DNA from 2 places in the Kitasatospora sp. HPM-01-4 genome. Region 1 is predicted to be linked to the other one. Evidence: riboswitches for the same ligand, from Rfam matches in the RefSeq annotation. Region 1 holds a riboswitch; the other holds the start of a gene.
What was found. A riboswitch is a leader RNA that binds a small molecule or an ion and turns the genes downstream of it on or off. The one in region 1 is predicted to bind cobalamin.

Region 1 (3,400 bases):
AGGGACGCGCCCACCAGTGCCGACACGGGCAGCAGGAGGGCGTGGCGCGGGCCGCAGACGAGACGGACCACATGCGGTACGACCAGGCCGAGGAACCCGATGACGCCGGTGTTGGCGACCAGGCACGCGGTCACCAGCGCAGCGGTGGCGACGAGGACCCAGCGGGTGCGCTCGACGTGGACGCCGAGGGAGCGGGCGGCGGTCTCGCCGAAGGCGAAGGCGTCCAGGTCGCGGGCCGAGGAGGCCAGGACCGTGACACCGGCCAGCGCGACCGCGGTCAGGAAGACGGCGGTGGGCCACCGCACGCCGGCGACCGAGCCCAGCGTCCACTCCATGACACCGCGCGCCGCGTTGCGGTCCCCGAGGACCAGCACGACGAACGAGGTGTAAGCCCCGCACATCTGTCCCACCGCGATGCCGGCGAGCACGGTCCGGGCGGTCGGTAGCGACCGGGTGCGCGCGCCGGCCAGTGCCAGGACGACGACAGCGGCCAGCAGGGCACCGGTGAAGGCTGCCGTCGCCACCGCGCCGGTGCCCACGGCGCCGGACACGCCGACGCCGAGGACGATCACGGTGACCGCGCCGGCGGCGGCTCCGTCCGAGATCCCGAGCAGGAAGGGATCGGCCAGGTCGTTCCCGGTCAGCGTCTGCAACACCGCACCGCAGACCGCGAGGCCGGCGCCGGTGGCAGCCGCTCCCAGAACCCGGGGCAGCCGCAACTGCCAGACGATCTGGTCGTCCAGCAGCGTCACGTGCGGGCCGCCCAGCCCGAGACGGCGCACCACGACATCGATCACCGTCCGGACCGGCTCGTGTTGTGAGCCCACGGCCAGGCCGAGGAGCACGGTGGTCAGTAGCAAGGCCACACCGATGGCCAGGGCCGCCGTCGCGTGGCCCGGACCAGAGGGCCGCACGGCGGGGTGGGGTGCGGTGGTCATGAACCCGGGTGCAGTCGGCTCAGTCCCGCGGACACCCGGGCGGCACCGTCAGCGAGCAGCACGCCGGGAGTCGACTCCGAGAACGGCACCACCACGAAAGCCTTGTGCTGCACGGCGGTGAGCTTGCTCAGCACCGGGTCGTTCTCCAAGTAGTCGATCTTGGACTGGGCCGTGTCCCAGCCGGCGTCCGCGACCACGATGGCGTCCGGGTCCGCCGCGACGACCTTCTCCCAGCTCACGTTCTGCCAGCCACCGGGCAGGTCCCCGAAGACGTTGCGGGCGCCCACGGCATCGAGCACGAGTTGAGGTCCGCCGTGGCCGGCACCGACGAACGGCGTCTTGGTGTCCGAGTCGTACCACAGGACCTTCAGGCCCTTGCCCGCGGCCGTCGCCGTGAACTGGGCCAGCTTCTGCTCCTGCTGCTGCTGGATCGCGGCGGCCCGCTCCGTGACACCGAAGACCTTGGCGACGTCGTTCAGTTCGCCCCACACCGCCTGCCAGGTCGTCGGCGGCACCTGGCTCTTGTCCGAGCAGCCGAACGGGGACAGGTACGACGGGATGCCCTGGCCACGCAGTTCCTCCCGGGTGCCCGCGACCTTGTCGGTGAACGCGCTGGAGTAGGAGGCGTACAGGAAGTCGGGACGGGCCGCGAGGAGCTTCTCCTTCGTCGGGTAGTCCTTGGAGAGCACCGGGACGGAGTCGTAGGCCGCCTTCCACTTCTCCGGGACGGAATCGTCGAGGTAGGCGGTACCGGCCATGCGGGACTGCAGGCCAAGGGCCAGGGCCACCTCGGTGGCACCCTCGTTGAGCGTCACCAGCCGGTCGGGCGGCGCGCCGACCGTCACGGTGGTCCCGCAATTGGCCACGCTGACCGGCTCGGCACTTCCGGTCGTCCCGCCGGACGCGACGGGCGCGGGGGCGCCCGTGCAAGCTCCGAGCGCGCCGATGAACAGCAAGGCCGCGACCGCGCGGCCGACACGTATCGGACCTGCGGGACGTACGGAACGTATGGATCGGAACGGATGCGGCAGACCGCTGGGCACGTGTTCTCCAAAACCCTCGTGGAACATGTCGCGCCGTGGCCGGTCTCCTGGCTTCCGCATCGACGCGCCGCGGCCGACCTTCCCGAGCGGCTCTTCCAGCCCGCCCAGTGGCCCTGACCGCTGGGAAAGCCGGTCAGCGAGGGCCGCGGTACTCCGCGGCAACAGTGGCGAGGGCCGCACCGGACTCCGACCGGTTTCCCGAACACCACGGCGATGGCAAGGTATCAGGCATGGTCAGATTGGTGCTGGCCAGCTCGTGGGATGATCGTTTGGATCGTTCGTGGGGTTGTGGGAGGGATCGGCTGTGGGGGCCGGGGAGGGGGTCGTACAAGGGGTTTCCGGTTCCCGGCGGGGATCATCTCCCACGCGGTATGGCTGCACCACCGCTTCCCTCTGCCCTGAGCCGAGGCCGAGGCCGACTTCGCCGTACGGGCGTATGTGGCCCGAAAACGGCGAGGTCAGGCCGTGCCGGTCGGCCGACTTGAGGACGTCCACCGGCCATGCGAAGTGTCGGCAGCCGACTGCGGACACCACGAACCCAACCGCTTCCCGTGTCCCGCCCGCGTTTGTGCAGGTGGGACACGGTGCCACTCGGACTACCGCACGACGTTGAGGTAGCTCATCATGCCGTTGTCCTCGTGCGCGGCGATGTGGCAGTGGAACATCCACCTGCCGGGGTAGTCGGTGAAGGCGACCCGGATCACCACCCGGCCGGGGGTCCCGTTCACCGCGTGCGGCACCGAGACGATGTCCTGGCGGTGGGTGTAGGGCTGCGCCGCGCCGTTGATCGAGGTCACCTGGAAGGCGTTGGTGTGCAGGTGGAAGGGGTGGTCTTCACCGGACTGGTTGACGATGGTCCACTCCTCGACGGTGCCGAGCCTGGCGGGGGTGTCGAAGACGGAGGAGTCCATCGAGAACCGCCTGCCGTTGATGTAGAAGACGGTGCCGTCGGCGTTCTCGGACAGGACCAGGGTGCGGTGCTGTGCGACGGGGACGGCTGAGAGGTCGGCCGGGGCGGTCGGCATCGGGCCGCTCACACCGGGAAGGCGCGGCGCCTCGTCGCCGGTGACGTCGATGGTGGCCAGTGGGGTGTCGGGGTAGGCGTCGCCCTGCGGTCCGTTGCTGTACGCGGTGGTGCGCAGCACGGTGGTCCCGGGGCTGGAGCAGGCGGTGACCAGGACGTCGTAGCGCTTGCCCGGTGGCAGCAGCAGGGTGTCGGCGTCGCTGGTCCGCGCGACGGGGGAGCCGTCCTCTCCGATGACGGTGAAGTGGTGGCCGTCCAGGCGGAGTTGGTAGAAGATGTCGGCCCCGATGTTGGCCAGTCGCCACAGTTGGGTCTCGTCGGGCCTCATCGTGAGTACCGGCCGCAGTTGGCCGTTGACCAGGCGCACCGTCGGGTTGTCGGAGTCGATCGAGGTG
Region 2 (3,400 bases), 1.7 Mb from region 1:
TTGATCTCGGCGGGCGAGCCCGCGCCCTCGCAGACCACCACCTCGTACCGGCTCCGCAGATCGGCCAGGCACTCCAGGGCCCGCTCCAGCAGGACGGGCTTGCGCTCGCGGTAGTCCAGCGCACCCACCTCGGCCACCGGCCTGCCGAGCAGCACCACCTGGCTGCGGCCGTCGCCACCGGGCTTCAGCAGCACGGGATTCATCGCCGCCTCCGGCTCGACCCGGGCGGCCTGAGCCTGCATCGCCTGCGCGCGGCCGATCTCGGCGCCGTCGGCCGTGACGAAGGAGTTGAGCGACATGTTCTGCGCCTTGAACGGCGCCACCCTGACGCCCTGTCGGGCCAGCCAGCGGCAGATGCCCGCCGTGACCACGCTCTTGCCCGCATCCGAGGTCGTCCCGGCGACCAGCAGTGCCCCGCTCATGCTCCTCCGCTCCGCTCGACAGTCCTTCCCAAGGGCAGTACCCGCAGGCGCGAGGAACCGCGCGAGCGGCCGTCCGCCTCGGCACCGCTCCCGGCCACCCGCTCCGGCACCGTCCGGGGGCGCGAGGAAACACGCGAACAAGCGCGGACTGCCTCGACGAGCCGCTCGCGCGGTTCCGTGCGCTCCCCAGGGGCCACCCGCCCGCCCGGACCCGCCATCAGACCGCGGCTCACGACCGCCCCCGCCGCCAGGCCCACAGCGCCCGAGCGGTCACGGTGACCGCCAGCGCCAGGGCCCCGACCCGCCGGGAGAGCAGGCACGCCCGCTCGATGTCCTCGACCGCCACCGGCCGCAACTCCGCACCGAGCACCGGCCGGTGCTCCACCCGCTCGCCGTACCGCAGCGTCCCGCCCAGCCGGACCCCGAGCGCCCCGGCGAACGCGGACTCGGCCTGCCCGGCGTTGGGACTCGGGTGCGCTGAGCCGTCCCGCCGCCAGACGCGCCAGGCCCTTCGGGGTTCGGGTGCGGCGGCCACCGCGAGCAGGGCGGTCAGCCGGGCACCGGGCCAGCCGGCCAGGTCGTCCAGCCGCGCCGAGGCCCAGCCGAAGCGCAGGTGGCGCGGCGAACGGTGCCCGACCATCGCGTCCAGCGTGTTGACGGCCCTGAAGGCCAGCAGCCCGGGCGTACCGGCCAGCGCACCCCAGGTCAGCGCGTTGACCACGGCATCGGCGGTGTTCTCGGCCACCGACTCGACGACCGCGCGCGCGATCTGCTGCTCGTCCAGCGAGCTCGGATCGCGGCCGCACAGATGAGGCAGCCGCTCCCGGGCGGCGGCGAGCTCACCGGCGCGCAGGGAACGGCCGATGGTCGTGGCCTCCCGGGTCAGCGAGGTACCGCCGAGCACCGTCCAGGTCGCGGCGGCGGCCAGCGCGGCCTGCCCGTACCGGCTGCGCCCGAGTGCCCGTCCGGCGAGGTGCGCCCCGGCCGCGACCGTGCCGACGCAGACGGCGGTGTACACGGCGCCGGCCGCCCGGTGGTCACGCCACAGGGCGCGCTCCAGCCGCCCGGCAGCGGTACCGAAGACGGCGACCGGGTGGCCGCGCCGGGGGTCGGCGAAGGCGGCGTCGGCGAGGTAGCCGGCGATGCTGCCCAGGGCGAAGGCGGAGCCGCGATTCAGGCGGGGCACGGCGCGGATTCGGCGGCGGCCCGGGCGACGGGTACGGCTCGGTCGAACGGCGGCCTGACCTCGGCCGGGGCAGCCTGCATGGCGGGCGTGTCCTCACTCAGGGTCCGCGCCCTGGATCGACGTACCGGGGGCGAGAGTCTCCTGGCTTCCGGGTCGGACACACCCTCGGGCCTTCCAGCAGCCGTACGACCGGACCACCGTGACCATGGATCGAGCGTGCTCCCCGGTGACAGTGGCGGGACCGCGCCGGACTCGCACCGGCTTCCTCTGCATGCCTCCGTTTGGCTGAAAGATCCCACCACGGTCCGCGACCGGGAGTCAACAAACCGCGCGGAGGGCTTGATCACAACCGCCTCGGCCGCCCGCCGTGCGGCACGCCGTCTCCGGGAGCTCTCCGCCCGCCGCCCTGGCCGCAGTAGAGGGGCCGCAGTAGAGAGGCCGCGGTAAAGAGGCCGCGGTAAAGAGGCCGTGGTAAAGAGGCCGCGGCCCCGGGCGGCCGTTCGCGGGTCCGCCTTCCGGTGGCAGGCCCGCCGCGCGGAGAGTGCACTGGAGGTGCCTTCCAAACCAGCTCACACCGGGGAACACTATGCGTAGGGGAACCGCCGCCGCCGTGGCGGCCGCCGCTGTGGCGGTCGCCGCCGTCGGAGCCGGAGCAGCGATCGTCCTGATCGGCCGAAGGGTGTCCGAGCGCACGGTCCACCCGCTGTTCGGGAAGCCCGGCGAGGCCAACCTGTGGGTGCACGACGTCGCCGCCGGACGCGTCTCCCTCACCCGGGCCCCGGAGACGGTACGCCCGGGCCGCTACGCACTGGAGTGGCCGCGCGGCGGCCACGCGGTGGTCGGCGAGGTCCTGGGCACCGACGTCCAGACCGTCACCCGTCGGCTGGAACGCTCGGAGAGCGGAACCCTCACCGCCGGCACCGAGGTCGAGCTGACCCCCCGGGTCTACCGCGGAGACCCGACCAGCGCCCTCGGCATCGGGTTCACCGAGACCGCCGTCCAGGGCGAGCTCGGGCCGCTGCCGGCCTGGCGCGTCGACGCCATGCGCGGCAGCTGGGTGATCCTGGTGCACGGTCCGGGCGCCGACCGCACCCAGGCGCTGCCGGTGCTCCCGGTGTTGCGCTCGCTGAAGATGCCGACACTCACCGTCACCTACCGGGGCGACGCCGGCGCCCCGCCGTCGCCGGACGGGCTCGGCCACTTCGGCGAGACCGAGTGGCGGGACGTCGAGTCGGCGATCCGGTTCGCCCTGGACAGCGGCGCGGGGCGGGTGGTGCTGTACGGCTGGTCGCTGGGCGCCACGATGTGCCTGATGGCCGCCGAAAGGTCCTCCCGGCAGGAGCCGATCGCCGGTCTGGTACTGGACTCCCCGATCCTCGACTGGTCGGCGAGCGTGCGCAGGGAGAGCGTCCGCGCCGGCATCCCGAGCGCCCTCGCCAACCTGGGCGCGCTGGCCGCAGAAGGCCGTACCAAGGTGGACCTGGAGGCCCTCGCCCGCCTCGCGGACGGGACCGGCCTGCGCGTGCCGACCCTGCTGCTGGGAAGTCCGGCGGACAGCATCGCGCCGATCGCGGCCGCCCGCCGCCTCGCGCAGCGCCGCAGCGACCTGGTGAGCCTGCACGAGGTGCCGGGCGCGGAGCACGCCCAGCTCTGGAACGCCGATCCGGACGGCTACGCCGAGGTGCTGCGCCGCTGGCTCACGCCGCTGCTCTGAGCCAAGGGTACGGTTACTCCGAGTATATCGTCGATCACGTCGATCAGGACCGCCAAAGGATCACTTCCGGCCTTGATC

Region 2: linked by a shared signal. The riboswitch ahead of ACSMTC_RS10875 (cobalamin biosynthesis protein) and the one ahead of ACSMTC_RS03510 (ABC transporter substrate-binding protein) in region 1 are both predicted to bind cobalamin.

The regions. Positions count from the first base shown of each region.
Region 1 covers NZ_JBPQGP010000005.1:859,624-863,023, reverse strand. The annotation lists gene ACSMTC_RS03515 (FecCD family ABC transporter permease) at 1-938, opposite strand, end outside; gene ACSMTC_RS03510 (ABC transporter substrate-binding protein) at 935-1,804, opposite strand; cobalamin riboswitch at 2,002-2,206, opposite strand; gene ACSMTC_RS03505 (multicopper oxidase family protein) at 2,578-3,400, opposite strand, start outside.
Region 2 covers NZ_JBPQGP010000005.1:2,575,282-2,578,681, reverse strand. The annotation lists gene ACSMTC_RS10880 (cobyric acid synthase) at 1-422, opposite strand, end outside; gene ACSMTC_RS10875 (cobalamin biosynthesis protein) at 652-1,599, opposite strand; cobalamin riboswitch at 1,721-1,902, opposite strand; gene ACSMTC_RS10870 (alpha/beta hydrolase family protein) at 2,195-3,322, shown strand.